3 regions of the Streptomyces sp. NPDC015345 genome follow, and region 1 is predicted to be linked to each of the others. Evidence: riboswitches for the same ligand, from Rfam matches in the RefSeq annotation. Region 1 holds a riboswitch; each other region holds the start of a gene.

The links. A riboswitch is a leader RNA that binds a small molecule or an ion and turns the genes downstream of it on or off. The one in region 1 is predicted to bind cobalamin.
Region 2: linked by a shared signal. The riboswitch ahead of ACF062_RS26800 (hypothetical protein) and the one ahead of ACF062_RS13565 (ribonucleoside-diphosphate reductase subunit alpha) in region 1 are both predicted to bind cobalamin.
Region 3: linked by a shared signal. The riboswitch ahead of metE (5-methyltetrahydropteroyltriglutamate--homocysteine S-methyltransferase) and the one ahead of ACF062_RS13565 (ribonucleoside-diphosphate reductase subunit alpha) in region 1 are both predicted to bind cobalamin.

The regions. Positions count from the first base shown of each region.
Region 1 is NZ_JBIBTX010000003.1:276,473-288,518, reverse strand. Features, by position in the region: gene cyc1 (epi-isozizaene synthase) at 246-1,358, shown strand; gene ACF062_RS13575 (cytochrome P450) at 1,355-2,734, shown strand; gene ACF062_RS13570 (ribonucleotide-diphosphate reductase subunit beta) at 2,786-3,808, opposite strand; gene ACF062_RS13565 (ribonucleoside-diphosphate reductase subunit alpha) at 3,808-6,207, opposite strand; cobalamin riboswitch at 6,341-6,481, opposite strand; gene ACF062_RS13560 (GNAT family N-acetyltransferase) at 6,533-7,036, opposite strand; gene mctP (monocarboxylate uptake permease MctP) at 7,115-8,743, opposite strand; gene ACF062_RS13550 (DUF3311 domain-containing protein) at 8,740-8,994, opposite strand; gene ACF062_RS13545 (YbdD/YjiX family protein) at 9,116-9,313, opposite strand; gene ACF062_RS13540 (carbon starvation CstA family protein) at 9,310-11,448, opposite strand; gene ACF062_RS13535 (GntR family transcriptional regulator) at 11,563-12,046, opposite strand, start outside.
Region 2 is NZ_JBIBTX010000006.1:615,310-622,230, forward strand. Features, by position in the region: gene ACF062_RS26780 (class I SAM-dependent methyltransferase) at 1-540, opposite strand, end outside; gene ACF062_RS26785 (MFS transporter) at 547-1,746, opposite strand; gene ACF062_RS26790 (ATP-grasp domain-containing protein) at 1,769-3,019, opposite strand; gene ACF062_RS26795 (cysteine synthase family protein) at 3,016-4,038, opposite strand; gene ACF062_RS26800 (hypothetical protein) at 4,035-4,745, opposite strand; cobalamin riboswitch at 4,924-5,082, opposite strand; gene ACF062_RS26805 (ferric reductase-like transmembrane domain-containing protein) at 5,356-6,342, shown strand; partial or broken gene ACF062_RS26810 ((2Fe-2S) ferredoxin domain-containing protein) at 6,416-6,559, shown strand; gene ACF062_RS26815 (GNAT family N-acetyltransferase) at 6,580-6,921, opposite strand, start outside.
Region 3 is NZ_JBIBTX010000006.1:622,725-634,770, forward strand. Features, by position in the region: gene metE (5-methyltetrahydropteroyltriglutamate--homocysteine S-methyltransferase) at 1-2,148, opposite strand, end outside; cobalamin riboswitch at 2,334-2,486, opposite strand; partial or broken gene ACF062_RS26825 (transposase) at 2,731-3,082, opposite strand; gene ACF062_RS26830 (TetR/AcrR family transcriptional regulator) at 3,209-3,781, shown strand; gene ACF062_RS26835 (GDSL-type esterase/lipase family protein) at 3,856-5,034, shown strand; gene ACF062_RS26840 (sporulation protein) at 5,461-6,495, shown strand; gene ACF062_RS26845 (hypothetical protein) at 6,837-7,088, shown strand; gene ACF062_RS26850 (hypothetical protein) at 7,145-7,357, shown strand; partial or broken gene ACF062_RS26855 (IS5 family transposase) at 7,457-8,037, shown strand; gene ACF062_RS26860 (GNAT family N-acetyltransferase) at 8,107-8,907, opposite strand; gene ACF062_RS26865 (amino acid permease) at 8,988-10,514, opposite strand; gene ACF062_RS26870 (hypothetical protein) at 10,625-11,593, opposite strand.

The DNA.
Region 1 (12,046 bases):
GAACCCCCTGACCAGGGGCCGTTGGCATGATCCGCTCACCTGTGCGAGCAGAACCGGCTGCCGAAGATCCATAATCAGTCACGTACGGGGAGGTTCTCGGCACCGGGGGGTAGTGAATGGCGCAAATCTGTTCCCTGAACGGTCAGTTGTGGTGCTGAATGGAAAGCGCGGGGATACACGACGGCGCGCGCCCGGCACGTGCGGGAGGGGTGTGCGCCACCCAGGCGGCTGAAAGGGGTTTGTCCGTGCCTGCATATTCCGGAAGCACTTCTCAGACACAGCCACACACGCGGAAGGTATCGGTCCCACCGGCGTTCGCCGTTCCGATGGTCGAGGCCGCGTTTCCTCGCCGTCTGCACCCGTATTGGCCAAAACTTCAGGAGAAGTCCAGGACCTGGTTGCGCGAAATGCGGCTCATGCCGTCGGACAAGGTCGAGCGCTACGCGGACAGCCTCTGCTACACCGATCTGGTGGCCGGCTACTACATCGGCGCGCCGGACGAGTTGCTCACCGCGATAGCCGATCTCAGCAGCTGGTTCTTCGCGTGGGACGACCGGCACGACCGCGACTCGGTGCACGGCCGGGCGGAGCAGTGGTGGCGGCTGTGCCGAGGCCTGCACGGCGCGCTCGACGCCCCCCGGCAGTATCTGCACCACTCGGACCCGCTGGTCGCGGGCTTCGCGGACTGCGTCCGCCGCCTGTACTCCTTCCTGGGCCCCAGCTGGAACGCCAGGTTCGCCCGGCACTTCCACCCCGTGATCGAGGCCTACGACCAGGAGTTCCACAACCGCCGCGGCGGCACGGTGCCCACCGTCGAGACATACGTCGAGCTGCGCCGCCTCACGTTCGCGCACTGGGCCTGGATCGACCTGCTCGAACCCACCGCGGGCCGCGAACTGCCGCACGGCGTACGCAAGCACCCCGCGTACCGGCGTGCGGCGCTGGCCACCCAGGATTTCTCGGCCTGGTACAACGACCTGTGCTCACTTCCCAAAGAACTGGCGGGAGATGAACTGCACAATCTCGGGATCAGCCTCATCCACCACGAGGGACTGACGCTCGAAGAGGCGGTGCGTGAAGTTCACCGGCGGGTCACGCAATGTGTCACGGATTTTGTCCAGGCCGAGGAAGAAGTACTGCTGTTCGCCCGTAGATTGGCCGGCGGGAACACGCGCGGAAAAGAACTCGCGGAAGCATTGGAATCCTGCGTCTTCAACATGCGGAACTGGTTCTCTTCCGTGTACTGGTTCCACCACGAATCCGGTCGTTATCGGGTGGACAGCTGGGACGACCGGTCCATGCCCCCGTATGTCACGGAAGACGCCCTGGCGGAAAAGGAACTGGTGGGTGAGGAATGAGCGTCGAGTCCACGACAACCGTACCGGCGGCCTCCGGGCCGGACCCGCTGCGCACCCCGCCGCTCGTGGCGGGCGGCGCACCCCTGCTCGGCCACGCCTGGAACCTCGTGCGCGACCCGCTCGGCTTCCTCGCCGCGCTGCGCGACCACGGGGATCTCGTAAGGATCAGGCTGGGCCCGAGGACGGCGTACGCGGTCTGCGATCCGGAGCTGGTCGGCGCCCTGCTGAAGAGCCCCGAGTACATCGTCGGCGGGCCGCTCTGGGACACCCTCGAAGTCCTCCTCGGCAAGGGCGTGGCGACCAGCAACGGCCGACTGCACCGGCGCCAGCGGCGGATGATGCAGCCCGCGTTCCGCCCCGAGCGGATCGCCGACTACGCCAGGGTGATGGAGGAGGAGGCGCGCGCCACGGCGGCCCGCTGGCGGCCCGGCGAGACGGTCGACGTGAGCACGGAGATGTTCCGCACGGCCGTGCGCATCGTCTCGCGCTCCCTCCTGGAGGTCGACTCGATCGGCGAGAAGGCGGACCGCGTCGCCGACTCGCTGCACACCGTCTTCGAGGGCCTCTACCGCCGGATGGTGCTCTCGGTCGGGCCGCTCTACCGCGTGCCGACGCCCGCCAACCGGCGCTTCGAGAACGCGCTCGCCGACCTGCACGCGCTCGTCGACGAGATCGTCGCGGAGCGTCGGGCGGCCGCCGGGCCCGGCGGCCCGCAGGACCTGCTCGCGGAATTGCTGCGTGCCACGGACGAATCCGGGCGGCCACTGGCCGACCAGGAGATCCACGACCACGTGGTTTCCCTCGTCGTGGCCGGCGCGGAGAATGTCGCGTCGACGCTGGCGTGGACGTTCCATCTGCTCACCGAACACCCCGAGCAGGAAAGGAAGTTGATTGAAGAAGTAAATTCCGTGGCCAGGGATCGCGCGATCACATTCGCCGACCTGGGCGACCTGCCGCACACCCGCAATGTCATCACCGAGGCCATGCGGATACGGCCTGCCGCCTGGATATTCACGCGCCGGTCGGTGGCCGAGACCGAACTGGGCGGCTATCGCATTCCGGCCGACGCGGACATCGTCTACAGCGTCTACGCGATGCAGCGCGACCCGCGTTCCTTCGAGCGGCACCTGGAGTTCGACCCGGACCGGTGGCTGCCCGAACGCGCGGGGCAGGTCCCGGAGTTCGCCATGATGCCGTTCGGCGTCGGCAACCGTAAGTGCCCCGGCGACCACTTCAGCATGGCCGAACTGGCCCTGATCCTCGGCACGGTGGCCCCGAAGTGGCGCCTGGAGCGGGTACCGGAGACCGACACCGGCACCCGCGTCGGCATCACCCTGCATCCGAAGCGGCTGGTCCTGCGGGTTCAACCGCGCTGAGCGTGCGGGTGTGTCCGCCCCGCCCCCGTGGCGGGGCGGACACACACGTTCTCAGAACTCGTCGTCGAAGGAGACCGAGCCCTCGACCGCGACCTGGTACGCCGACGGCCGCCGCTCGAAGAAGTTGGTCAGCTCCTGCACGCCCTGGAGCTCCATGAAGGAGAACGGGTTCGACGAGCCGTAGACCGGCGCGAAGCCGAGCCGCTGGAGGCGCTGGTCGGCGACGCACTCCAGGTACGCGCGCATCGAGTCGGTGTTCATGCCCGGCAGACCGTCCCCGCACAGGTCACGCGCGAACTGCAGCTCCGCCTCGACGGCCTCCTTCAGCATGTCCGTGACCTGCGTCTGGAGCGCGTCGTCGAAGAGCTCGGGCTCCTCCTTGCGGACCGTGTCCACCACGTCGAAGGCGAAGCTCATGTGCATCGTCTCGTCGCGGAACACCCAGTTGGTGCCGGTGGCCAGGCCGTGCAGCAGACCTCGGCTGCGGAACCAGTAGACGTACGCGAAGGCACCGTAGAAGAAGAGCCCCTCGATGCACGCGGCGAAGCAGATCAGGTTGAGCAGGAAGCGGCGGCGGTCGGCCTGCGTCTCCAGCCGGTCCAGCTTCTCGACCGAGTCCATCCACTTGAAGCAGAACTGCGCCTTCTCCCGGATGGAGGGGATCTCCTCCACCGCGTCGAACGCGGCCGCCCGGTCCTCGGGGTCGGGCAGATAGGTGTCGAGCAGCGTCAGATAGAACTGGACGTGCACGGCCTCCTCGAAGAGCTGACGGCTCAAGTACAGCCGCGCCTCGGGGGAGTTGATGTGCTTGTAGAGCGTCAGCACCAGGTTGTTGGAGACGATCGAGTCACCGGTCGCGAAGAACGCGACCAGGCGGCCGATCAGGTGCTGCTCCTCGGGCGTCATCTTCGCCAGGTCGGCGACGTCCGAGTGGAGGTCGACCTCCTCCACCGTCCAGGTGTTCTTGATCGCGTCCCGGTAGCGCTCGTAGAAGTCCGGGTAGCGCATGGGGCGCAGGGTCAGCTCGAAGCCCGGGTCGAGAAGGTTCTTCTCGCTGTTCGTCGTCGTGCTCATTACTGGCAGGCCTCGCAGGACTCGGGGTTTTCCAGGGAGCAGGCGACGGCCTCTTCGGCCGTGACCTGCGCGGGTACGGGGGCGGCTGTGGCGTTCGAGCCACCGGCCGCGCGGGCGATGCGCGTGGCGGGGCGCGAGCGCAGGTAGTACGTCGTCTTCAGGCCCTGCTGCCAGGCGTACGCGTACATCGAGGAGAGCTTGCCGATGGTCGGCGTCTCCAGGAACAGGTTCAGGGACTGCGCCTGGTCGAGGAACGGGGTGCGCGCGGCGGCCATGTCGATCAGGCCGCGCTGCGGGATCTCCCAGGCCGTGCGGTAGAGCGCGCGGACGTCCTCGGGGATCCAGCCGAAGCCCTGCACCGAGCCGTTGGCCTCGCGCAGCGCCTCGCGGGTCTGCGTGTCCCAGACGCCGAGCCGCTTCAGCTCGTCCACCAGGTAGGCGTTGACCTGGAGGAACTCGCCGGACAGCGTCTCGCGCTTGAAGAGGTTGGAGACCTGCGGCTCGATGCACTCGTACACGCCCGCGATGGACGCGATGGTGGCGGTCGGCGCGATCGCGAGCAGGAGCGAATTGCGCATGCCGGTCGTGGCGATACGGGCGCGCAGGGCCGCCCACCGCTCGGGCCAGGTCAACTCGACGCCGTAGTGGTCGGGGTGCAGGACGCCGCGCGCGGTACGGGTCTTCTCCCAGGCGGGCAGCGGGCCCTCGCGCTCGGCGAGGTCGGCCGACGCCTCGTACGCGGCGAGCATGATCCGCTCGGCGATGCGGGTGGACAGGGCGCGCGCCTCGGGGGAGTCGAACGGCAGCTTCAGCTGGAAGAAGACGTCCTGGAGGCCCATCGCGCCGAGGCCGACCGGGCGCCACTTGGCGTTGGAGCGCCCGGCCTGCTCGGTCGGGTAGAAGTTGATGTCGACGACGCGGTCGAGGAAGGTGACGGCGGTGCGGACGGTCTCGTCGAGCCGGTCCCAGGCGAGGTCGCCGTCCTCCACGAAGGCGCCGAGGTTCACCGAGCCGAGGTTGCAGACCGCCGTCTCGCCGTCGTCCGTCACCTCCAGGATCTCGGTGCAGAGGTTCGAGGAGTGCACGGTGTGGCCGGGCTCCGCCGTCTGGTTGGCGGTGCGGTTGGCGGCGTCCTTGAACGTCATCCAGCCGTTGCCGGTCTGCGCGAGGGTGCGCATCATGCGGCCGTACAGGTCCCGGGCCGGGATGGTCTTCTTCGCGAGCCCGGCGGCCTCGGCCCCGCGGTAGGCGGCGTCGAACTCCTCACCCCACAGGTCGACGAGGTCGGGCACGTCGGCCGGGGAGAACAGCGACCAGTCCTGGTCGGCGGCGACCCGGCGCATGAACTCGTCCGGGATCCAGTGCGCGAGGTTGAGGTTGTGCGTGCGGCGCGCGTCCTCACCGGTGTTGTCGCGCAGTTCGAGGAACTCCTCGATGTCGGAGTGCCACGTCTCCAGGTAGACCGCGGCCGCGCCCTTGCGCCGGCCGCCCTGGTTCACGGCGGCGACCGAGGCGTCCAGGGTCTTCAGGAACGGCACGATGCCGTTGGAGTGCCCGTTCGTGCCGCGGATCAGCGAACCCCGGGAACGGATGCGGGAGTACGAGAGTCCGATGCCGCCCGCGTGCTTGGAGAGCCGCGCGACCTGGTGGTAGCGGTCGTAGATCGAGTCCAGCTCGTCGAGCGGGGAGTCGAGGAGGTAGCAGGAGGACATCTGCGGGTGGCGGGTGCCGGAGTTGAAGAGCGTCGGTGAGGACGGCAGGTAGTCCAGGCGGCTCATCAGGCCGTACAGCGCGGCGACCTCGTCCACGGCCGCGGCGCCCTCGTCCTTGGCCAGGCCGCTCGCGACGCGCAGCATGAAGTGCTGCGGGGTCTCGATGACCTGCCGGGTGATCGGGTGGCGCAGCAGATAGCGGCTGTGCAGGGTGCGCAGGCCGAAGTACTCGAAGCGGAAGTCCGCGCCGGCGGCGAGCGCGGCGTCCACCAGCGCGTCGAGCCGGGCCGCGTGCGCCGTCACGAACTGGGCCGTGCGGTCGGCGATCAGGCCCTCGCGGTGGCCGACCGCCACGGAGTCGGTGAAGGAGCGCACGCCCTGCGTCGCCGCCTCCTCGCGGATGCCGATCGACAGGAGCCGGGCCGCCAGCTTCGAGTACGCCGGGTCCTCGGCGATGAGCCCCGCGGCCGCCTCGGTCGCGAGCTCCCGCAGCTCCGACGCGTCGGCCCTGGCCGAGCGGCCGCGCAGCGCGGCGGCGGCGACCCGGCCGGGGTCGGCGTCGGGAAGGTCGGCGGTGAGATCGGTCAGGGTGCGCAGCAGCGCGGCCCCTGGCCCGTCGGTTCCCTCGGCACCCTGGGCGGTGGGCGTCGACGGCGCTGACGCGGGTTCGGCAGGCGCGATGGTCACGTGGGGGCACTCCCTCGCTCGGCTCTGGGCCAGGAGGAGGGGGGCGGGCACACACGGGCGCACCCGGGCAGGGCGGCGTACCGCGTCCACCGGCCCACTCCACGAGGCCCGGACGGTCGGCACCCGGGCCGGACGGCACGGGTGCACTGTCGGCAGGTCCTCGGACTCCGCGTACGCGCAATACGTACACATGCACCGTTGCGGGACAGTTCCGGACTTGCACCGGATTCCCCTGCGGCGACAGCGAGCACGAGCATACATCTTGTGTCGGGTTCCTGAGGCGGCCCCACATCTTGTGTCGGTGCGCAGGGGGAGTCGGGTGGGCTCAGAGAGTCAACGCGTAGGCGAGCAGCGGCACGGTCTCGATCGGCCGCCAGTCGCGCTCGGGCGTCCGTACGAAGCCGAGGCGCCCGTACAGCCGGTGGGCGGCGTGCATCGACGTCTGCGTGGACAGGACGAGCCCGGTGCGGCCAGCCTCCTTGGCGCGCCGCACGCACTCCCGTACGAGCGTCTCGCCGGCGCCCCGGCCGCGCGCCTCGGAGGAGACGGCCAGCATGCGGATCTCCGCCTCGCTCTCGCGCGCTATGTCGGCCATGGGCCCGCCGGAGGGGACGTAGGTGACGCAGCCGAGTACGGTCCCGTCCGCCTCCGCCACCAGGACCTCCGCCGCGGCCGCGCGCGCCGCCACGTCGCGCAGCACGTCCAGATAGGGGTCCTCCGCCCCGAAGTCCAGGTGTTCGTCGTCGAGATAGGCCTGTGCGGTGAGGGCGCCCAGCGCCTCGTACTCCTCGGGGCGGGCCTGCCTGATCGTGATGGTCGTCGTATCCATGAGGCGCAGTGTGCAACACGGGTACGACAAAGGCCGCCGGTTTTCCGGCGGCCTTTGTCGGTGCGGGTGGGGAAGGGCTCAGTGCCCGGCGCCCGCGGTCGCCTTGGGCAGTTCCTGGATGACGCCCGGGTCGCCCGCGTCCGCGGTGTAGTCACCGGGCGAGGTCTCGTCGATGCCGTCCGGGGCCTTCAGCGCCTTCAGGACGAAGGTGAGGACCACGGTGACGATGACGTTCAGGACGAACGCGGTGAGGCCGATGTAGCCGATCTCGCCGATGCCAGGGATCGTGTCGGAGGAGCCGCCGAAGTGCTTCTGCGTCGGAGACGCGACGCCGTACGCCGCCAGCGTGCCGTAGACCATGCCGACCGCCCAGCCGGCGAGGAGCGCCCAGCGGTGGAACCACCGGGTGAACAGGCCGCCGACCAGCGCGGGCATCGTCTGGAGGATCCAGATGCCGCCGAGCAGCTGGAAGTTGATCGCGACGGTCTTGTCCATGGTGAGGACGAAGGCGAGCGCGCCGACCTTCACCAGCAGCGAGACCAGCTTGGAGACCTTGGTCTCCTGCGCGGGCGTCGCGTCGGGCTTGAGGAAGTCCTTGTAGATGTTGCGGGTGAAGAGGTTCGCGGCCGCGATCGACATGATGGCCGCCGGGACCAGCGCGCCGATGCCGATGGCCGCGAAGGCCACGCCCGTGAACCAGTCCGGGAACATGGTCTCGAAGAGCTGCGGGATGGCCAGCTGGCCGTTGTCCACCTTGATGCCCGCCGCGATCGCCATGAAGCCGAGCAGCGCCAGCAGGCCGAGCATCAGTGAATACAGCGGCAGGATGGTGGTGTTGCGGCGGATCACGTTGCGGCTCTTCGAGGAGAGCGTCGCCGTGATCGAGTGCGGGTACATGAACAGCGCGAGGGCCGAGCCGAGCGCGAGCGTGGCGTACGTCCACTGCCCGGCCTCGGCGGGCGCGAGCGCGCCACGCGGCTTGTCGGTCGCCGGGTTGGTCTGCGCGAAGGCGTCACCGGCCTTGGCGAAGATGTCGTCGAAGCCGCCCAGTTTGATCGGGATGTAGATGATCGCGACGACGATGACGAGGTAGATCAGCCCGTCCTTCACGAACGCGATCAGCGCGGGCGCGCGCAACCCCGACGAGTAGGTGTACGCGGCGAGCACCGCGAAGGCGATCAGGAGCGGCAGGTCCTTGATGAACCAGTTGGTGTCCGGGCCGCCGCCGACGCCCATGACGTCGAGGACGGCCTGGATGCCGACGAGTTGGAGCGCGATGTAGGGCATCGTGGCGAGGATGCCGGTGACCGCGACGGCCAGCGAGAGCCCCTTCGACCCGAAGCGCCCGCGCACGAAGTCCGAGGTGGTCACATAGCCGTGCTTGTGCGAGACCGACCACAGGCGCGGCAGGAAGGTGAAGATCAGCGGGTAGACGAGGATGGTGTAGGGCACCGCGAAGAACCCGGCCGCGCCCGCCGCGTAGATCGCCGCGGGGACGGCCACGAAGGTGTACGCGGTGTAGAGGTCGCCGCCGAGCAGGAACCATGTGACCCAGGTGCCGAACGACCTGCCGCCGAGGCCCCATTCGTCCAGGCTCTGGTCGTTCTCGGCCTTGCGCCAGCGGGCGGCCAGGAAGCCCATGACCGTGACCGCTATGAAGAAGAAGATGAAGACGGCGAGCGCGACGCCGTTGACTCCGCCGTTCATGACCGCGCACCTTCCTTGCGGGCGCGCTGGTCACGCTGCCACAGCTTGTACGCGATCATCGTGAGCACCGTGGAGATGACGACCCACAGCATCTGGTACCAGTAGAAGAACGGGATGCCGATGAGGGTCGGTTCGATCCTGGCGTAGGAACTCACCCAGAGCATCGCCACGAACGGCGCGACAAGGCAGACGGCGACGACCACGCGGACCGGCGTGACCACCGGTCTGTTCACTTCAGGCGCATCTGACATATCGCGGCTCCGTTCCCTCACTTATCCCATGCTTAACGTGCGGGAAATCTAAGCGAGAGTCTCGCGGTATGGAACCCCTGTCCGAATAACGGACGGGACTCGAAGTGCCCGACGTGCCTGCTCAGCAGCAGCGGAACCCCTGGCGGGGGTCCGACTCCTGGCGGTCCGTCCGCATCCGCTCAAAGGCGCGGCGACTGGGGACGGTTGCGGCCGGATGGTCCTTGCGCACGTGCGCCACGTACCGCTCGTACGCCGACTCGTCGGTCAGCTCACGGACGTACCACCGCATCCAGCGCACCCCGCGCAGCAGCCAGGTCATCGCACCGGCTCCCGCTTCTCGTCCCGCCGCGCTTCCCGCTTCTCCTCGGCGGTCGGGAAGAGTCCGGCCGGGGCCGTCAACTTCGACTCCACGTACGGAGCCTCGCTCAACCGGGAGGCCTCGGGGTCGCGGAGGTGCTTGAGGCAGACCCGCGCCGCGTCGGCGATCACGATGACGATGAGCAGCGCCAGCGCCGCCGAAAGGACGCCGTCCACCGTGGAGTTGGTGACGACGGTGTGCATGTCGTCCATGGACTTGGCGGGCGGCAGGACCTTGCCGTCGTCGATGGCGTCCTGGTAGATCGAGCGCTGCGTGAAGAAGCCCACGCGCGGGTCCCCGGAGAAGACCTTCTGCCAGCTCGCGGTGAGCGTCACGGTGGCGTCCCAGGCGAGCGGGACCGCCGTGATCCAGGCCCACTTGAGGCGCCCGGACTTCACGAGCAGCGTCGTGCAGACGGTGAGGGCGACGGCGGCGAGGAGCTGGTTGGCGATGCCGAAGATCGGGAAGAGCTGGTTGATCCCGCCGAGCGGCTCGTGGACGCCGACCCACAGGAAGTACCCCCACAGACCGGTGACGGCGGCGCTGGTCAGCACCAGGCCCGGCTTCCAACTCACCCTCTTGAACGGCTTGTAGACGTTCCCGAGCATGTCCTGGAGCATGAAGCGGCCCACGCGCGTGCCCGCGTCGAGCGCGGTCAGGATGAACAGCGCCTCGAACATGATCGCGAAGTGGTACCAGAAGGCCCGCATCGAGCCGCCGGTGACCTGCGAGAAGATCTCCGAGACGCCGACCGCGAGCGTGGGCGCCCCGCCCGTGCGCGAGAGCAGCGAGGACTCCTCCACGTTCTTGGCGGCCTGCGCCAGGTCGGCGGGGGAGATGCTGTACCCGAAGTTCGCGACGGCCTTCGACGCCTCCTGGACGGTGTCGCCGACGACACCCGCCGGCGCGTTCATCGCGAAGTACAGCCCGGGGTCGATGATCGAGGCGGCGACGAGCGCCATGATCGCGACGGCCGACTCCATCAGCATGGAGCCGTACCCGATCATCCGGACCTGCGTCTCCTTCTGGATCATCTTCGGCGTCGTGCCCGAGGAGATCAGCGCGTGGAAGCCGGACAGGGCTCCGCAGGCGATGGTGATGAAGACGAAGGGGAAGAGCGAGCCGGCGAAGACGGGCCCGTCGCCGCGCGAGGCGAAGTCGGTCACCGGGTCCATCTTCAGCGTCGGCAGGGCGATGACGACGCCGAGCGCGAGCAGCAGGATGGTGCCGATCTTCATGAACGTGGAGAGGTAGTCGCGCGGCGCGAGCAGCATCCACACCGGCAGGATCGAGGCGATGAAGCCGTACGCGACCAGCCAGATGACCAGCGTCGAGGGCGCGAGCGTGAAGGTGTCCGCGAGCGAGGACTCGGCGACCCAGCGCCCGGCGACCAGCGCGACGAGCAGCAGCGCGATGCCGATGAGGGAGACCTCGCTGACCCGCCCCGGACGCAGCACCCGCAGGTAGAAGCCCATGAGCAGGGCGATCGGGATGGTCATCGCGATGGAGAAGGTGCCCCACGGCGACTCGGCGAGCGCGTTGACGATGACGAGCGCGAGCACCCCGAGCAGGATGATCATGATGGCGAACGCGGCGAGCAGCGCGGCGGCCCCGCCGAACGGCCCGATCTCGTCCCGCGCCATCTGCCCGAGCGACTTGCCGTCCCGCCGCGTCGAGAAGAACAGCACGACCATGTCCTGTACGGCGCCCGCGAAGATCACGCCGACGACGATCCAGATGGTGCCCGGCAGATACCCCATCTGGGCGGCGAGCACGGGCCCCACCAGTGGCCCCGCGCCCGCGATCGCCGCGAAGTGGTGGCCGAGCAGCACGCGCCGGTCGGTCGGATGGAAGTCGATGCCGTTGTCGAGCCGCTCGGCGGGCGTGGCCCGGGTCCGGTCGACCTTCAGGACCTTGTACGCGATGAACTTGGAGTAGAAGCGGTACGCGATGGCGTACGAGCCGAGGGCCGCCGCCACCATCCAGGCGGCCGACACCTCCTCGTCGCGCGCGAGCGCGAGGACGGTCCAGCCCGCGGCGCCGACCAGCGCGACGAGGGTCCAGACGACGATGGATCGGGGTTCTGCTCTGCGCACCGGGTCGTCCTCCCGTTCACCATGCGATGACGTTCATCGTGCGAAGACGTTCACGCGATGACGGGAGGAACGTAGAGCAGTGAGGTGATCCGCGCCAGACCCCCGGTGCGCGGGTCAGTCCGTGGGGCGCTTGAGGCGGGCCACGAACTTGTAGCGGTCGCCGCGGTAGACCGAGCGCACCCACTCCACCGGCCGGCCCGCGGCGTCCAGCGAGTGCCGGGACAGCAGCAGCATCGGCAGGCCGACGTCGGTGCCGAGCAGGCCCGCCTCGCGCGGGGTGGCCAGCGAGGTCTCGATGGTCTCCTCGGCCTCGGCGAGACGCACGTCGTACACCTCGGCGAGGGCCGTGTAGAGCGAGGTGTACTTGACCAGGGACCGGCGCAGCGCCGGGAAGCGCTTGGCCGACAGGTGCGTGGTCTCGATGGCCATGGCCTCGCCGTTGGCCAGACGCAGCCGCTCGATGCGCAGGACGCGGCTGCCCGCGCCGATGTCGAGCAGTCCGGCGAGGGTGTCGTCGGCGGTGATGTAGCCGACGTCCAGGAGCTGCGAGGTGGGCTCGAGGCCCTGCGCCCGCATGTCCTCGGTGTACGAGGTGAGT
Region 2 (6,921 bases), on a different contig from region 1:
GTCGTCCAGCACGGTGTCGGTCTGCACCATCAAGTCCTCGCCCCGCTGCACCACCTTGGGCGGGGTGACCCTACGGGCCAGCAGTTCCTTGCCGGCGAGGTCCAGGACGAGCGTGCCGCCGGGGGCCAGACAGGAGTGCATGGTGCGCAGCACACGGGCGTTGTCGGCCGGGTCCTCGAAGTACCCGAACGAAGTGAACATGCTGAGGACGACATCGAAGGCGCCCGGCGCCTCGTACTCGCGTGCGTCGGCCTGGACGTACCGGACCTGGGCACCGGTGCCGGCCGACCGCTTCCTGGCCCGGTCCAGCATGGCCGGGCTCAGATCCACTCCCGTCACATCGCAGCCCCGGTCGGCCAGCGGCACGGTGAACACACCCGGTCCGCAGCACAGGTCCAGTACCCGGGCGCTTGCGGGGAAGGACAGCAGGGGAGAGGTGTGAAGCAGTTCCTCGGCCTGCGCGTAGCGCTGCTCGGGGAAGAGGAAGTCGTAGAACTCGGTCCAGAAGCCATCGTCCTGGAACCCGCCCGTTCGTGCCATGCGGTCTCAGTGCTCCTTCGTCGTCGTCATCATGCGGGTCGGGTGTCTTGCCGGGCGCTCGCGCAGCGCCAGCAGGGCCGGAGGCAGCAATACGCACTGGGCGGCGGCCAATAGCCAGAACCAGCCGGTGTTCCCCGCCTGTTCGGTGAGGCCGTACACCTGTCCGCCGAGCACTCCGCTCGCGCAGGCGCCGAGCCCCGCGGCCAGTCGCTGCTGGCCGAAGACCACGGCGTCCGAGCGTGGGCTGTGGTGCAGCGCCTCCAGGTCGTTCTTGAGAAACAGGACGATGTCGCCCAGGGTGATCAGTGTCCCGCCCGCCAGCAGCGCGGGCCGGGTGCCGATCGCGAGGACGGCAAGCCCAGCGGCCAGGCCCGCGAAGCCGATCACGAGGGCTGTCGCGTAGGGCATGCGCCGGATCAGGCCGGACGCGAGGGGCTGTACGACGATGACCACGGTGAAGCAGAGCAGCAGGACCAGGCTGTAGAACGTGCTGGAGGCCCGCTCGACGGCGTACACCGCCAGGAAATGCTGGAAGTGGAAGTAGAGGTAGAAGGCGAGCGCGTTGGCGGCGAACGGCAAGGCCGCCACCCCGGCCAGCAGCCCCTGCCCGGCCGACTGCCCGCCGGACTCACGCGCCCCAGCCGCCGCCGGGAGGCGCGCGTGGCCCACGGTGACCAGGACGAACAGAGCCGTGACGGACACGAACAGCCAGCCGGGTGAGGACAGCACGAACGGCCCGGCGACCAGCGGCCCCACCGCCATGCCCGCGTTGAGGGCGGCATTGCCCGCCGACAGGAACGCCGGGCGGCGCTCGTCGTCCACGCCGTGCACGAGGTACGCCTTGTTGGCGGGCAGGTACAGTGCGGCGCCGCAGCACGTCAGCACCAGCGCCCCGACGGCGAGCGGCGGCCAGCGCAGGGCCAGTAGGAGGCCGACGAATCCGGCGGTGCGGATGATCAGTGCCCACAGCATCGTGCGGCGCAGCCCGATCCGGTCCGCCAGGGCCCCGCCCACGACCCCTCCGGAGAACTGCACGAGGGACGCCACGGCGAGCACGACACCGACCGTGCCGAGCCCCATCCCGAGCCGTTCGTGCAGGAACACCGACATGAACGGCAGGACCATGAAGCTGCCGAGTGGGATCAGGAACGAGCTGAGCAGCAGGAAACGCAGCGGTCCGTCGAGCGGGAACAGCGCGGCCCGCAAGCCTTCCCCGCCTGATACGCGTTCACCCACCGGACGCCTCGCGGTCGGGGGCGTCGGTCGGCGGAAGCGGCTCGGTGAGCACCCGTACGGCGTTGGCGGCGGCCACCGCGTGGTGCGTGGCCAGTTCGGCGGTCTCGGCCTCCGCGCAGACGATGCCCGCGTAACCGCGGCTGTCGGCCAGGTGTTCGATAGGGTCGCCGACAGAGGTGACCGGGTACCAGGCCGGAGACCCCGGCATGTCCGCCAGCCGGTCCAGCCCGGCGACGCCGGTGAACACCCCGGGCGCGGCCGGGTAGCCCAGCACGAAGGCGACGGCCGGACCGCCGGGCAGGTCCGCGTCCATCAGCCGGGGACGGCGGCCCAGCGCCGTCTCGATCATCGCCTCGTACACGTTGACACCCAGCGCCCGGCACATGCCCTCGCCGACCAGGGCGCCACCGATCCGGGGGTTGATCTCGACGACCTCCGGGCCGCCGGTGGTCAGGACGAACTCCACGTGCGCGAAGCGGTCGGTGTAGCCGATCGCCGCCAGCACCTCATCGAGCCATCGCTCCAGGATGTGCCGCCGCGCCTCTGGGAAGGCCACGGGGAACGCGGTGATCTCCTCCCGGAAGTACGGCTCCGGTGACATGAGCCGGCTGGAGACGCCCAGCAGCCGGGTCCGGCCCGCCCAGGTGAGGGTCTCGGCGCTGTATACCGGTCCGCTGAAGTACGGCTCCGCGAACAGCCGTCCCTTCAGCTCCCGCCCGGTCGCCTCGTCCAGGGCCGCCACCAGTTCCGGCTCGTCGCGGACCAGCCAGACGTTCTGACTTCCGGTGCCCGCCGTGTCCTTCAGGACGGCGGGCAGACCGACCTCCTTGAGCACCAACTCCTCCCCGTGTTCCGTGACGCCCACCGCTCGTCCGCGCGTCAGCCCGGCCTCGTACAGCCGGTTGCGTACGGCCGCCTTGTCCCGGGTCAGCCGCAGGACGGCAGGATCAAGGCCGGGCAGACCCAGCCGTTCCGAGAGTTCGGCGCCGACGAGCGTCCAGGTGTCGGTGGAGCTGATCAGACCGCGCAGCCCGGGAGTCCGGTGCAGCAGGTCCGCCACGTGTTCCACGTCGAAGGTGTCGACCTCCACGACGTCGAGGGCATCCGGCGAAAGCCGCTCCAGCTCGTAGGTGTAGTACGACGGGTCGCGGGTGAGCAGTACCAGTCGCTCGCCGAACGCGTCGGCGGCGCTTACCAGATGTCCGATTCCGAAGGTGAGGGACTCCAGGCAGACGACGCTCATGCCGCTCGCTCCTTCCAGTCCGCCGGGCAGACAGCGCGTCGCCAGGACATCGTGGACCAAGGCATCGTCATCTCCTCGGGTCCGGATACTTCGACGGGTTTCAAGGCGGCGGGGTCCAGGGCCTCCGCGTGCCGGGCGAAGACGCGCTCGGCGTAGCGGTGTCCGGTGTCGGCGCCGATCACCAGGTGCAGCCGGTCGGGGTGGCGGCGCGCCTCGTGCGTGGCTGCCAGGTATCCCGCGCCGGTGGACAGCCCCGCGAAGACGGCGTGCTCGCGCAGCAGGGCGATCGTGCCGGACATGGCGTGGGTGAAGTCCAGCCAGTGGAGGGCGTCGTAGAGGTGGTGGCGGACGTTGTCGAAGACGATCGACGACCCGATGCCGGCGATGATCGCCTCGGGGTCCTGGTGGTCCTGGCTGCCGAAGGTGACGCTCCCGAAGGGCTGCACGCCGACCAGCCTCACCGAGGGGTCCGTGGCGCGCAGGCGCTCCACGAGGCCGCCCGTCGAGGCCCCGGAGCCCACGCCTCCCACGACGGTCAGCGCGGCCTGGGGAAACGCGGTCGTGATCCGGTCGGCGACCTCGTGGTAGCCGAGGTAGTGGATGTCGTCGTGGTATTGGCGCATCCAGTGGCAGCCCGGGTGTTCGGCCAGGATCTCCCGCACGCGCCGCACGCGTAACTCCTGGTCCAGCTGCAGGTTCTCCGAGGGCCTGACCTGTTCCACGGTGGCGCCGAGAATCTCCAGCTGGGCGCGCGTGGTGGTATCGACGGTGGTGGACGCGACGATGTGGCAGCGCATGTCGTAGCGGTGGCAGGCCAGTGCCAGGGCGTAGGCGTAGATGCCGCTGGAGCTGTCGATCAGGGTCTGTCCCGGGCGGACCGTGCCCCGCTCCAGGAGGTGGCGGACGGCGGCGAGCGCCGAGTAGATCTTCATCGACTCGAACCGGATCAGGACGAGACCGTCGGTGAGCCGGACGAGGTCGGGGATTTTCAGGGCATCGGCGATGTGGGGGTGAATCACCCGTAACCTCCTTGGGCGAAGGAACACTGGTGGCCGAGCGAGTGGAGGTAGGCGGACAGGTCCGACTCGACGTCGGAGCCGGGGCGGTTGGGGAAGAGGCAGCCGATCAGGCAGCCCGTGTGGGCGACGAAGGTGCCGTCGGCGACGAACCGCTCGCGGTGGGCGAGCATGCTGTCGAACGTCGCCTTGGGCAGCACGTTCTGCGACAGGGCGGCGCTGGCCGAGTGGCCGGAGGCGAAGCCTTTGAACGGATCCGTCCGGCAGCGCTCGTACTCCTCCCCGTGCCGCCGGTATTGCTCAAGGAGAAGGTCGGTGACGGTGGTGGTGTCCACCGTCCCGGGCCCGGTGATGTATGCGGTGTGGAAGCCGATGTCCGTGCCCAGCCGCCGGATCACACGGTGTCGGCCGCTGAGGTACAGCGCGAACTCGCCGAGAAAGACACCGTCGGCCCGCTCGATCCCCGTCAGGATTCCGAGCACCACGCCCGTGTCGTACGGCAGGGCGAAGAGCCGGAACAGACAGCGTGGTGTCGCCACGATGTCGGCGGTGGAAGTCGCCGTCCGCAGCGGGCCCTGACAGAGCTCGCCCAGGGTGCCGTGGCAGACGCCGGACACGGTGCGTCCCGGCTGCTGCCGCGTCTCGCCGGACTCCCGGGCGGGTGTCAGCATCGTCCCGTCCGGTCCGCCGAAGGGCAGGCCGACCGGCATCTGGCACGGATGACGGGAGCTCGCGTGGTCACGGACATGTGCTCCTCCTGGTCCCGAATCCCCGAATGAGGACGGGAAGGAGGCGTGGCGCAGCAAACGCCGCACAGCCGTCCGTACCGCCAACCCAGTCCTCGAGGTCACCGTGCACAACCCGCGTGTCAGGCGCGGGCGCAGTGGCAGGTCTTCGGACTCGTGGGCCGGCTCACCGGAGATCCGGCGGGCACCTACCGGCCATCGCTTCCCCGGCCCCATTCAGACATGGGCCCAGTGCTGTTGACGGCTTTCGTTCCCACTCACCGCTGCGGGACAGTCCCGGATTTCCACCGGGTTCCCTCTTGCGTCGCGCCGCCGAGTGCCCGGTCGGACAGGAGGCGCGAACCGACTGCGCGCATCAGCGTAGGGCGGCTCACGCCACCGCGGCAGGGGCACACCCCCGGTTGTCCGAATGTGACGGTACACGGGACGGCATCCGAATCCATGGCAGCCAATCGTCCGCAGAAGATGCTCTGGCCGGATGTGGACTCCGTAACTTCGGTCACCTGGGCCACACTTGGTTCTCCCATGACACTGCACACCGCCCGTCGGTGTCCCGCGCCCCGGAAGGCTCAGGATGCTGCGAGAAATGACGCCGGGAGACGACGGCGCGATCGAGCCGCCCTCTCGCGACCGGCGTCCGGCTGACCGCGTCTCCCTGCGCGCCGATCTGCGGGCCGCGCTGCCCGACGCGGGTGCCGCGGTCCTGGTGACGGTGGCCGTCTTCGCGTTCCTGTACGTGCGCATGGAGTCGGGTGACTCGGCGACGGTCGCGGTCATGCCGTTCATGGACGACCCGGCCACGTACTGGATGTACCTGCTCAGCCAGGCATTCGGCTGGTCGGGCCTGCTGTGGGCCTGGGGCACGGTCATGCTCGGTCTGCTGCTGTCCGGGCCACGCCCCGCCCGGCCACCGGTCTCCCGGCAGGTCCTGGAACGCTGGCACCGCACCACGAGCCTGACCGCGATGGCCCTGATGTTCGCCCACGCGCTGATGTTCGCGGCCGAACTCGTACGCTACGAGGCCCGGCTGGCTTGGGCCGAACGGCTGTGGGCGGGATTCGCGGACACGTTCGTGCCCGGCTGGTACGACTCCGGCACCGGCCAGATCGCCATCCCCATCGGCCAGGGGGCCCTCTACCTGGCCGTCCCGCTCGGGCTGCTGTTCTACGTTCGGCACCGCATCGGCGCGAACACCTGGCGGCGATTGCACCGTTTCGTGATCGTCGTGTACGTGCTGAGCGTGTGGCACACCCTGTTGTACGGCACCAACGTCTGGTACGGCGAGTGGCCGCGCACCGTTCTGTGGCTACTGCAACTCCCCGTCGCCGCCTTGCTGTTGCTGCGCCTGCTGCGGCCCGCCCGGCGGTCCGAGCAACTGGGCCCACTGAGACGCCGCGAGGGCGTCTCACTGCTGGGCCGGGCTGTGCGTGCCGCCGGACGGGTAGCCGCCGGGGCGGTGGTGGTGGGTCTGCTCATCGTGGTGGCGTCCGGCCATGACGGGGGCCGGGAACGGCCGGCCGAGCCGGCCTCGACGAGCCCGCACGCTCACGAGCCCGAGTGATCCACGGCGCTGCCGGTCTGGTGCGGCCCGCGAGCACGACCGCCCGCATATGGGTGACCGGTTGGTCTCATGACTGTGGCTCGGCCTGGTCAACGACCCGGCCGCGACGGAGGACATCACCGCCTGGGTACGGGCAGGCGGCCCCGGCGTCGCTCCCCGACCGGAGATCCTGGACCTGTCCGCCTTTGCCCCACCGCGCCGCCGCACGGCTCCGTGAACGGCGGACAGCGCTGCGGGTCAGAGAGGCAGCGGGGCGAGCCCGCGGGCGGGATGGCGCGGGCCGATGAAGACGACGATGCCCTTGCCGCCGGGGGAGGGATGGGTGGCCTGGACCCAGCCCTGGCGGCGGTAGAAGGCCATGGCCTGTGGTGCCTGGACCGAGGTGAGCAGCCAGGAGCGGCCCTCGGGGGCGCCCTCGGTGACCGCCGCCAGTAGGTTTCCGGCGAGCCCGCTGCCGTGCGCGCCGGGCCGTACGGCGAGTTCGTCCACCTCGAAGGCGTCGCACAGCCAGTCGTTCGTCCGCCGAGCACCGAGACCCGCGGCGGCCTGCGGATAGCAGCGGTCCGTGGGGAAGGGCGG
Region 3 (12,046 bases), on a different contig from region 1:
GGCGGAGGGGACGCGCGGCGAGTGGATGTCCCAGACACCGGGGCCGGCCTCGCGGGGGTAGCCGTGCGAGGCGAGCTCGTGGGCGACCTGCATGTGGGAGCGGGCGGCCTCCAGGCTGATGACGTCGGCGTCGAGGTCGTCGATGGCCTGGACGATGTCGCCGAACTCGGCGTAGCACATGTGGGTGTGGATCTGGGTGTCCGGGCGTACGCCACCGGTCGTGAGACGGAACGCCTCCGTCGCCCAGGCGAGGTAGGCCGGGTGGTCGGCGGCGCGGAGCGGCAGCGTTTCCCGCAGGGCGGGCTCGTCGACCTGGATGACGGCCGTGCCCGCCGCCTCCAGGTCGGCCACCTCGTCGCGCAGGGCGAGGGCGACTTGGCGGGCGGTCTCACCGAGCGGCTGGTCGTCGCGGACGAAGGACCAGGCGAGCATGGTGACGGGCCCGGTGAGCATGCCCTTGACGGGCCTGGAGGTCAGGGACTGGGCGTACGTCGTCCAGCGCACCGTCATCGCCTCGGGGCGGGAGATGTCGCCGGCGAGGATCGGCGGCCGGACGTAGCGGGTTCCGTACGACTGGACCCAGCCGTGCTGCGTGGCGAGGTAGCCGGTGAGCTGTTCGGCGAAGTACTGGACCATGTCGTTGCGTTCGGGCTCGCCGTGGACGAGGACGTCGAGGCCAGCCTTCTCCTGGTACGAGATCACTTCTTGGATCTCCGCCTTGATTCGCTCCTCGTAGCCGGCCGCGTCGATCACAGCAGCACGCAAGTCGGCGCGGGCAGCGCGCAGTTCGGTGGTCTGCGGGAAGGACCCGATGGTGGTGGTCGGCAGGAGCGGCAGGCCGAGGCGGGACCGCTGGGCGGCGGCCCGTCCGGCGTACGGCTGGGACCGGCGGGCGTCCGCGTCGGACACCGCGGCGGCGCGGGAGCGGACGGCGGGGTCGCGGGTGATGGGGGAGTTGGCCCGGGAGGCGAGGACGGCCCGGTTGGCAGTGAGGCGGCCGGTGATGGCATCGGTGCCCTGGGACAGGCCCGCGGCCAGGGTGACGATCTCCGCCGTCTTCTGCCGGGCGAAGGCGAGCCAGCGCAGGATGTGCGGGTCGATGTCCTTCTCGGCCGCCGCGTCGAGCGGCACGTGGAGGAGGGAGCAGGAGGCGGAGACGTCGACGCGGTCGGCGAGGCCGAGCAGAGTGCCGAGCGTGGACAGGGACTTCTCCAGGTCGTTGCTCCAGATGTTGCGCCCGTCGACCACGCCGGCGACGAGCCGCTTGCCGGGGAGACCGCCGGCGGCGGCCAGCGCTTCCAGGTTGGCGGCGGCGGGGCCGGTGAAGTCGAGCGCCAGTCCTTCGACGGGTGCCTTGGCGAGGACGGGCAGTGCCTCGCCGAGGCGGTCGAAGTAGGTGGCGACGAGCAGCTTCGGCCGGTCGGCGAGACCGCCGAGGTCGCGGTAGGCGCGGGTGGCCGCGTTCAGTTCGGCGGGGGTACGGTCCTGGACCAGCGTCGGCTCGTCGAGCTGGACCCATTCCGCCCCGGCGGCCCGCAGGTCGGCCAGCACCTCGGTGTACACCGGCAGCAGCCGGTCCAGCAGGGTGAGCGGGTCGAAGTCCGCGGCCACGCCCGGGGCCGGCTTGGCGAGCAGGAGGTAGGTGACGGGACCGACGAGCACCGGCCGTGCGCTGAGCCCGAGAGCGAGGGCTTCCTTGAGTTCCGCGACCTGCTTGCGCGCGTCAGCCGTGAAGACGGTGTCGGGGCCGAGCTCGGGCACCAGGTAGTGGTAGTTGGTGTCGAACCACTTGGTCATCTCCAGCGGCGCCACGTCCTGGGTGCCCCGCGCCATCGCGAAGTACCCGTCGAGGGCGTCCGCCTCGACGGCGGCGCGGTGGCGCTCGGGAACGGCGCCGACCATGACGGTGGTGTCGAGGACGTGGTCGTAGTACGAGAAGTCGCCGGTCGGCACCTCGTGGAGGCCGGCGCCGGAGAGGTGCTGCCAGTGGGTTCGGCGCAGTTCGGCGGCGGTGGAGTGGAGGGCGTCGGCGGTGACGCGGCCCTTCCAGTACCCCTCGATCGCCTTCTTGAGCTCCCGCTTCTGCCCTTGACGGGGGTAGCCGTACACGGTGGCCCGCGCTGCCGTGGCTGCTGACTTCGTGGTCACGGAGATCTCCTTCGCGAGATGAATCCCTGAGATCCCGGGGACGGGACGAGAGCGCGAAGGGGCGAAAGACCGCCAGGGGCGAGCGCGCGGCGCGGCGCGGTCGTCCGCCTGGTTGTGTTCGCCGACCCGCCCTCGAGGTCACCGGAATATCCGCGCGCGGAATCGTCCGCGTGCGGGCAACGGGCAGGTCTTCGGACTCGCGGGCACGTCCTCCTTGGGGGAGGGCACCTACTGGCCGTCGCTTCCCGGGTCAGGTACTCGGACCCAGTGCGTATGACGGCGGTCGTTCCCGCTCACCGCTGCGGGGCAGTCCCGGATTCCCACCGGGTTCCCTCTTACGACGCCTCCCGCCTGGCGGACGGGGCGAACCAGCTGCACGCGCCACCTTAAGGGCACCGTCCAGGGCGTGGTGGCTGTTGTCCACGATCCGGATCGTGAAAATGAGACACCTCGGCTGTCAGGGGGCGAGGGCGAGCCGAAGGGGCGGGAGGCGTCACTTCGCCTCCCGCCCCTTCCGCGTGGAGCGCCGGATTCTCGCCGCAGCGGCCTCATCGGGTGAGCACAGCCCAGCTCCCTGCCGCGGTCGACGTCCGTAGCGGACGGGTGGCGGTTCCTGCCCTCCTGCTGGCGGACCAGTTCGCGTAGCAGGCCGTTGGGCTGGGCGAGACGCCGTCCTTCTGCCACTTGGCGAAGTAGCCGTAGACGCTCTGGTGCGGCGGGAAGTCGTGTGGGGGACAGACCCACTGGCAGCCGGTGCGGTCCACATGGAGGATCGCGTTCATGATCTCGCGCAGCTCATGCCGTGGCGGCGGCCGAAGTCCAGGGCGCGGCCGTGACGTTCGAAGCGCCAGGCGGACAGCACCGGCTCGATCAGCTCCCAGCGGGCATCCGTCAGATCACTTGGATACGCGCAGCACCAGACCCACTCGACGATCTTTCCGTGAACCTCAAGGAGCCACAGGGCGGTGTGCTGGCCGACGTCTAAAGAGGTACAACATTTGCCTACAGCTTGTAGGTGTATCTATATTGGCCATAGGCATACCTGAGGTAGGTGATGGTTATGGTTCGGGCAGGACTGAACCCGGAGCGGCTGACGCTCGCTGGAGCGGAACTCGCCGATGAGGTCGGTTTCGATCAGGTGACCCTGTCCGCGCTCGCCCGGCGTTTCGACGTGAAGCCGGCGAGCCTGTACGCGCATGTGAAGAACTCCCACGAGCTCAAGACCCGGATTGCGCTGTTCGCGCTGGAGGAACTCGCCGACCGGGTCGGCGACGCCGTGGCCGGACGCGCGGGCAAGGACGCCCTAACGGCCTTCGCGAACGCCTACCGGGACTACGCCCGGGTGCACCCCGGCCGGTATGAAGCAGCGCGGTACCGGCTCGACCCGCAGACCGCCGCGGCCAGCGCCGGCGTCCGGCACGCGCAGATGACACGGGCGATCCTGCGCGGCTACGACCTGGCCGAGCCGGACCAGACGCACGCGGTCCGCATGCTGGGCAGTGTCTTCCACGGCTACGCCTCCCTGGAGGCAGCCGGTGCCTTCGACCACACCGACATCGCCGCGCAGCAGTCCTGGGCCTGGGCCCTGGACTGCCTCGACGCCGCGTTGCGGAGCCGGACCACCACCCCCTGACCGGCTGCGTCACCTGGGCCGGCTTACCCATGCCGGCCCAGGCACCCACCCCTGAATGAGAAGGCTTTGAGGCAATGAGCATCGAACAGAACCTGATCACCACCCCCCTCACCGCCGACTTCCTGCGCGGACACCTCGACGTGGAAGAAACCGCCCACGGCCTGCTACCGCACAGGCTGCCCGCCTGGGCGCGCCGCCAGATCCCCGACGACCTGCTTGCCGTGGCCGAGGTCCAGCCCTCCGGTGTCCGGCTGGCGTTCCGTACCAGCGCCACCACCATCCACCTGGACACCCTGCCGACCAAACGCGCCTACCGGGGCTTCCCGCCTCCGCCGGACGGCGTCTACGACCTCTTGGTCGACGGCCGCCTCACCGCCCAGGCCACTGTGGACGGCGGGAATCTGCGCACCGTCACCGACATGCGGACCCAGACCGCGGAATTCACCCCGGGCCCCGTCGGCACCGCCCACTTCACCGACCTCCCCGTCGGCGAGAAGGACATCGAGATCTGGCTCCCGCACGCGGAGATCACCGAGGTCATCGCCCTGCGCACCGACGCCCCCGTCGAGCCGGCCCCGAAGACCGGGCGCCGGGTGTGGCTGCATCACGGCAGCTCCATCAGCCACGGATCCAACGCCGTCTTCCCCAGCACCATCTGGCCCGCCCTGGCCGCCTCCGCAGGCGATGTGGAGCTGATCAACCTTGGATTTGGTGGCAGCGCACTGGTCGACCCGTTCACCGCCCGCGCGATCCGCGACACCCCCGCGGACCTGATCAGCCTCAAGCTCGGTATCAACGTCGTCAACAGCGACGCCATGCGCCTGCGCGCCTTCGCCCCCGCCATCCACGGTTTCCTCGACACCATCCGCGAGGGCCACCCCACAACCCCCCTGCTCCTGGTCTCCCCTGTCCTGTGTCCGACCCACGAGAACACCCCCGGACCTCTCATGCCGGACCTCTCCGATGGAACCCTGAAGTTCAAGGCCACCGGCGATCCGGCCGAGACCGCCGCCGGACGGCTGACGCTCACGATCGTCCGCGACGTCCTGGCCGACATCGTCAAGCAGCGGTCCACCGAAGACCCCAACCTCCACTACCTCAACGGACTTGACCTCTACGGCGAGAGCGACCACGACGAGTTCCCCCTGCCGGACGCGATCCACCCCAGCCCCGAAGGCCACCGCCGCATCGGCGAGAACTTCGCCAAGCGCGTCTTCGCAGACAACGGGCCCTTCGCCGTCACAACTGGGTGACCCGTATACCCGCGGCCGGCAGGGGGCGTGATGGCTGGCTGCCCTGTACCGCACCACTTCGTAGGCGAACAGGACTCGGTCACACATGGGCCCTCGCGGTACGCCTGGCGGATCTGGCGCCGCCGTGGCAGATCGCGCGGGCGAGCCGGTGGCGGATCTCCCGGACGGTGAGCTGGTCGCCCATGCCGCCGGGAAAGAGACCGACTATTCACATACTTCCGTGGTGAACTGGTGCAGGCGGGGGATGACGCCCAAGTGGCCGGTCCCGAAGCTGTTGTCGCAAGCCATCGGTGAGAGGCTCGGCCGGCCGTCACGTTGGGCGAGATCGGTATGGGCGAGGCGGAGACAATCGACGCGGATGCGGGGTTGGATTTCCCGCGAGACCCCGCCGACGCCGTGCGCGTCCCCACTGCGTTCTGGAGTTCCGTGAACCGCCGCGACTTTCTGGCCGGATCTGGCTTCGCCGTCTCCGCCTTCACCACCCCCGTCACCAGATGGCTCGTCAACCCCACCGACGGGGTCGCCGACCACCGTGGTGGCGGCCAGGTAGGGCGGGCCGACCTCGACGAACTACGCGAGGCCGCCGACGACGCGAGGCGGTGGGACTCCAAATACGGCGGCGGGAACTGGAAGGCCAACTCCGTCACCGACTGCCTCGACCACCGGGCAGGACCGCTTCTGCAGGGCTCCTTCTCCGAGGTGATCGGCCGCGAACTCTTCAGCGTGACCGCCGAGTTGCCGCGCCTGGCTGGGTGGACGGCCTTCGACGTCGGCCAGCACGATGCCGCCCAGCGGCACTTCATCCAGGCCCTCCGCCTCGCCCGCGCCGGCGGGGACGTGCAGCTGGGCTGCTATGTCCTGACCACGATGGCGATGCAGGCCCTGATGCGCGGGTTTGGATCCGAGGATGTGGACATGGCCCAGGGCGCCTTCAACCGCGCGAAGGGCCAAGCCGTCCCCCGCGTCCTGGCGTTCACCAAGCTCATCGAGGCCCGAGCTCATGCCCGCGAGAACGACCCCCGGGCCGCCTCGAAGGCCCTGAAGACCTCCGAGGACCTGCTGGACCAGGCGAAGGACGACAGCGGCGACGAGCCTGCGTGGATCGACTTGTATCACCACGCCCGCCTCTCAGCGGACGCCGCCGAGATCTTCCGCGACCTGAAGAGCCCGAAGATGGCCCTGGCCTGGAATCAGCAGGCCGCCGCCATGCCGACCGGCGCGTTCACTCGTTCCGTCGGTATGCGGCTCGCCATCGTCGGGACCGCCCACCTGCAGGCCCGTGACCTCGACCACGGCCTCGAGCTCGGCAACCGCAGCGTCGACATCCTCGCCCGCGTCCAGTCGAGCCGGGCGAAGGACTACGTCCGCGAGCTCAATGCCGCCATCGCCCCCTGGCGGCCTCAGCCAGCCGTCCGCGAGTTCATCCACGGCACCCGCAAAGAACTCGGCGTCGCCGCGTGACTGCGTGCGCTCTCTAGGTGGTGCCGGTCCCGCCCGCTACGGCGGGACCGGCACCACATGTCGGTCTCTCGGCCAGTGGAGGACACGAGTGTCGCGCTCGCGGATGGCGTCGCCCCGTGCCCGCAGTGCCGACCGGACACGCCGCTCGGCGTACTGGAGTAGAGGACTGTCGCGACCAGGATGCCGCTACATAAGATTCGTCGATGTTCTTAAAGGGCGCGGTCTCGGTGAGTTTCTTGGTCGGCACAGTGGGCCTGGCGTGGGCGATCTCTGGCTTCATGGATGCACCCCCGTGTTCAAAGGGGCGAGGGTGTCCCGCTGCCCCAAACTCGGGCATGTACATGGTGGTGCTGTTCATCAGTGCCATCGTTCTCACCCCTGGCTTCGCGCTCGTTATACGCTGGCTGGACTGGAGGCCGCTGATGGGATTGCCCGTCGGCGGCGTCATCGGTGCGGCCGTGGCCTTGAGTAGCGGTCGGAGCCTCGGATACTGGATCGCGGCTGCGGCGCTCCTGGTGGGTGCCGGCGGTATCGCGACGGGGCTGTCCGTTGCGATCCGCTCTATCGCGACACCCCCGCAGCTCACCGGCTGAGAATGTCGTGGCGTGATCGACATGCTGCCGCCGGGCTGGCACTGCACCCTGGGGGCATGGCGAGCGCTCCGATAGTCGTCCATCCGCCTTCCCGCACTGGCGGCCGGCGGGTTACCGCGCGTGGGCACATCCTTGGCCTGGCGCACTCGGATCGCGACGTCGCGGAGTTCCTGCGCCGGGCCGGGATGCCGGACGCGGAGCAGCTGCTCGACGATCCGGCGTGGGTGACGTGGCGGGGTGGGCATGCGCACTGCTACGAAGCTGCGTGACCGACCGCTAGGCGACGACCGCGACCAGAAGAACGAGCGTGAACAGCAGCGCGGCGAAGGACATCAACCCGGCGAGCCCTGCGACCGACCCCATGACCTGGCATGACCTGCTGGCGTCGCCTGGCGGCCTTGAAAGAGGCCGGCGTCTGGGAACAGCCGCATGTGCCGTTGCTGGAGAGGCTGCGGTCGAAGACCCAGCTGGACTGGGAGCGGGCGGTGATCGACTCCTCCCACGTGCGGGCCGCCCGCAGGGGCCCAAGAGCGGGCCCAGCCCGGTCGACCGCGCACGGCCGGGCAGCAAGCACCACCTCATCGTCGACGGCCAGGGCATCCCGCTCGCAGTGTCGCTGACCGGCAAAAACCGCAATGACGTCACCCAGCTGCTGCCCTTGCTCGACAAGATCCCGGCCGTCGCGGGCCGAGTCGGCAGACCGCGTCGGCGCCCGGATGCGCTGCCGGCCGACCGCGCCTACGACCACGACATCTACCGGCGCCAGCTGTGGCAGCGCGGCATCCGGCCTGGCGGCACCGGCCTGGGTACCTTCCGCTACGTCGTCGAGCGCACCATCGCCTGGCTCCACGGCTTCCGCCACCTACGCATCCGCTGGGAAAGACGCGACGACATCCACGAAGCATTCCTCGGCCTCGCCGTCTGCCTGATCACCTACCGCCACGTCCAACGGCTTTGTTGGGGACAGTTAGGTCCTGTGCCGGAAGTGCTCGGAGTTGCCCGCTGCGGCGGCATGGGCTCACTCCTTCAAGATGTAGAAGTGGATGGGGGTGTTCGGCGTGAAGCCGATACGCGGGTATACGGGGGCCCCGGCGACGGTCGCATGCAAAGTGGCGCGGGTCAGCCCGGTGGCCCGGGCACCCTCGTACAGTGCCTTGCGCGTGACTGCCTCGCCGTAGCCCCTGCGCTGCCACTGCGGGTCGGTGGCGACGAAGGCCACGAAGAGACGGCCCTGCACTTCGACCGTCGCGGCGCACGCCACCGGAACGTCGCCTCGCATGCCCAGGTACGCGTACACCTCGCTCTTCCAGTGCGCGGACCCGACCAGGCCGTCGCGGCCTTCCTCCAAGGGGAACCCGTAGGCGCGCGATTGAAGGTCCGCATAGGACCGCAAGTGCTCGTCGGTGCGCACACGCACGAAGGTCAGGTCGGGGTGGACCGGGTCGGGGACGGGCAGCAGGTCTCCGGCCATGCCCCTGCCGGGGAAGGCGTACTGCAGGCCGGCCTGGTCGGCCGCCGTGGCCAGCGCGGCGCGGGCCTCGTCGTCGAGCAGGCCCTCGAAGAGCCACAGGAAGCCCGGGTGCTTCTTCCCGCGCATGATGTCCGCCGCTTGGCCCAGACGCTGGGCGACGAGATCCGCTCCTGCTCCTGGCTCGGTCAGGGTGATGCAGTTGTAGAACGAGAATCGGCAGTCGGCCCAGCGGACGGCGATGCCGGGGAGGTCACGTACATCCGCGTCCGCATCGCGGTCGAGCACCATGGCGCGCCAGGCCACGGTGAGTTGCTCTGCCGATTCGATGGACTCCGTCAGGCCAGTCACCGTACTCCCCGGGATCGTTGAGGTCTGATGTTGTTGGGATTGTTGAGGTTGTTGCGGGCGTTGAGGTCGTGTCGTCGTCATCAGATGATGCCTTCGAACCGATTGTCCTCGGCTGGGGAGTGGGATCGGGGCACGTGGTAGGAGCTGCGCCCGAAGCGCCGCCACAGGGCGGCGATGAGGAAGGCCACCACTACGGCGACGGGGGTGTAGTTGAAGGTGGTGGCGGTGATCGGGCTGCTCTGCGGCAGCAGGAACAGCACCGTGACCGCAGCCGCCCACACCACCGCCACCCAGCCGATGGGCCGGCTCCAGCGGCCCAAGTGCCAGGGTCCGGGGGTGAATCGATCACGGTGCAGCAGTCGCAGCAGCACCGGGATGGCGTAGGCCGAGGTGAACCCCACGACCGAGATGGCGGTCACCGCGGAGAACGCCGTGTTGGAGTACAAGGAAGGCAGTGCGAGCACGAAGGCCACGGCGACCGCGAGCCAGACCGCGTTGGCGGGGATGGCGGTGCGGCGGCTGACCTTCTTCCAGCGCGCCGATCCGGGCAGGGCGCCGTCCCGCGAGAAGGCGTAGATCATCCGGCTGGCGCTGGCGGTCACGGTGTATCCGCACAGGAACTGGGCCACGATGATCACCAGTAGCAGGGCCTTGGCCGCGGCCATGCCCAGCGCCTCCAGAAGGATCTGCGCCACCGGTACACCGGTCGGACTGTCCAGCGTCGTGGTGTAGTCCTGGACGGCGAACAGCAGCGTGGTCAGCAGGATGCCGCCGGCGATCCAGGACACCGCCACCGAGCGGAAGACGCCGCGGGCCGCGGCGACGGAGGCGTGGTTGGTCTCCTCGCTCAAGTGGGCCGAGGTGTCATAGCCGGCCAGGGCGAAGACCGGCAGCAGCATGCCCAGCAGAATCACGTACACCGGGGCGCTCCAACCGGTGTTGTTGGTGAACTCGGAGAAGACGAAGCCGGCCGACTGGTGGTGGGAGGGCACGAGCGTCAGGGAGCCGATGATGACGACGGCCCCTGCCAGATGCCACCACGCGCTCAAGGACGTCAGGATGTTCATCAGCCGGGTGCCGAAGAGGTTCAGGATCGCGTGCAGGGCGAGGATGACCGCGTACAGGGCCAGCAGGGAGCCCGGGGACGGCGTGTAACCGAATTGCAGGTTCATCCACGCCGCGGTGAACGTCGCTATGCCGTAGTCCTGGGCGGCGATTCCGCCGAGCAGGCCCAGGAGGTTGAGCCAGCCGGTGTACCAGCTCCAGCGCTCGCCTCCGAGTTGACGGGCCATGTAGTACAGGCCGCCGCTGGTGGGGTAGCGGGAGGTGATCTCCGCCAGGGAAGCGGCCAGGCACAACACCAGCGGCCCGACGGCGAGCCAGCCCCACGTGATCACCGCGGGGCCTCCCGAGTTGAGGCCGTAGCCGAACAGCAGCAAGGTCCCCGACATGATCGAGATGACCGACAGGGAGGCCGAGAAATTGCCGAAAGCCCCCATACGGCGGTGCAGTTGCTGGGTGTAACCCAGCGACTGGAGGAGGCGCGCGTCCTCCTCGTCGTTGTCGACCGGGTTCGGCTGCTGGCGCGGTGTTCTTACCGAAGTCATTGGTTCTCCGCACGGGAAAGCTGACGAGCTGACATGGGGGACACGGGTGACATGAGGGGCGGCAGGTGGTTACCGGGCCGTCGACCTGACGGGGTGGGCCGGGTCGGCGGTCATGGGTGTTCTCCCGTATGCCGCAGGTGGGATCTCAGGCAGGCGACACGGTCCTCCTCGAATGCCTTCCGCCACTGGTCCTGCGGGTACCGGGCGTCGTAATGCCACGGGGCGGGGGTGGCGAAGTCGCCGATGGCGTCGAACACCTCGGTGGCCCACTGAGCGAAGCCGCCTCTCGCCAAGGCGTAGGCGAGGTAGTTCAGATCCAGCTGGGAACTGGTGGCGGGCTCGCGCTTCCGGAACCAGCCCTCGAACGCCTGCGTGACCGCCCGGGTGATGTCCTCCTTGGTCCACAGCAGGTTCAGCATGACCTCGGCGCCGTTGTCCCGTCGCTCCCGGTGCTCCTGTACACGGGCGTAGAGGGGCAGCAGAAGCAGTGGCGAGTCGGGCGGTGCGAAGGAGGCCGCCCAGCGGGCGAAATCCGTCGCGACGGCCTGCCGCCCCGCCGGGCCTGGGCGGGCCTGGAGCGCCTGGGACATGCGGTGCCATGCTTCGCGGTTGAACGGATCTCGTCGGTGCACTTCGGAGAGCAGGCCCCACGGCCCGCCGGGCAGCAGATACTCATGGGGCGGGGGAGCCACCTGGTGCTCCGGGTAGCGTCCTGCGATGTCCGTTTCGGCCAGGGCCAGGCGGCATATCCAGGGCACCGAGTCATGCGGATTGCCCTCACTCGCCTTGTGGCACGCGTCCCGGGCCCGGGCCACCAGCTTGTCCAGGTCCCCCGCCTTCCGGTAGTCGCGCGCCCAGTTCTTCCGGTGGGCCTGCAGCACTCGTTCGGTGGCGACCCTGGCGTACATCACCCGGGCAGCGAGGCTCTCCGGTTCCTCTTTCAGCCACAACTCCACGACGTTGGCCTGAGCCGCGACAACTCCCAGCACCTGCGTACGGGATGTCCACTGCGGCCAGTTGCCCGTCCGGGCCAGCACCTGCCGCATCCGCAGCCAGTAGCCCGCCTGAATGTCCTGCACTGCCGCAGAGAGGTCCGTGTCTCGACCGGCCGGGTTCACCCCGCCGGCCGGGGCGGAAGTCTCCATCAGCGCCCCCCTGGCCCGGCGGGCTCGTGCGGTGCCCGCAGTGGCACGTCGTGCGCCTTCAGTCGGCATTCCTGCGCCCGACAGGCAGCAGGGGCGGCGTCCTCGGGCGCGACCCGGTGGCGCAGCGCGCGGCCCGGCTGCGCGAGGCTTGCTCTACGCGGGGTCGCGTGCCGACCGCTGCCTCCCTGAGCGCTGCGGCTCGCCGGGCGATGCGAGCATGACAGCGACCGGTGTGCACTGGCGGGCATAGTCAGAAGGACTCTCGGGGCAGTCGGGACGGGGTGGCACGGTCATGCGGAGAAGAGCGGGGTGGGCGGAAAACAGCGGGGTCATGCGAAGAACAGCGGGTCATGCCAAATGCAGCGGTGTAGGCCGACGAGATACAGC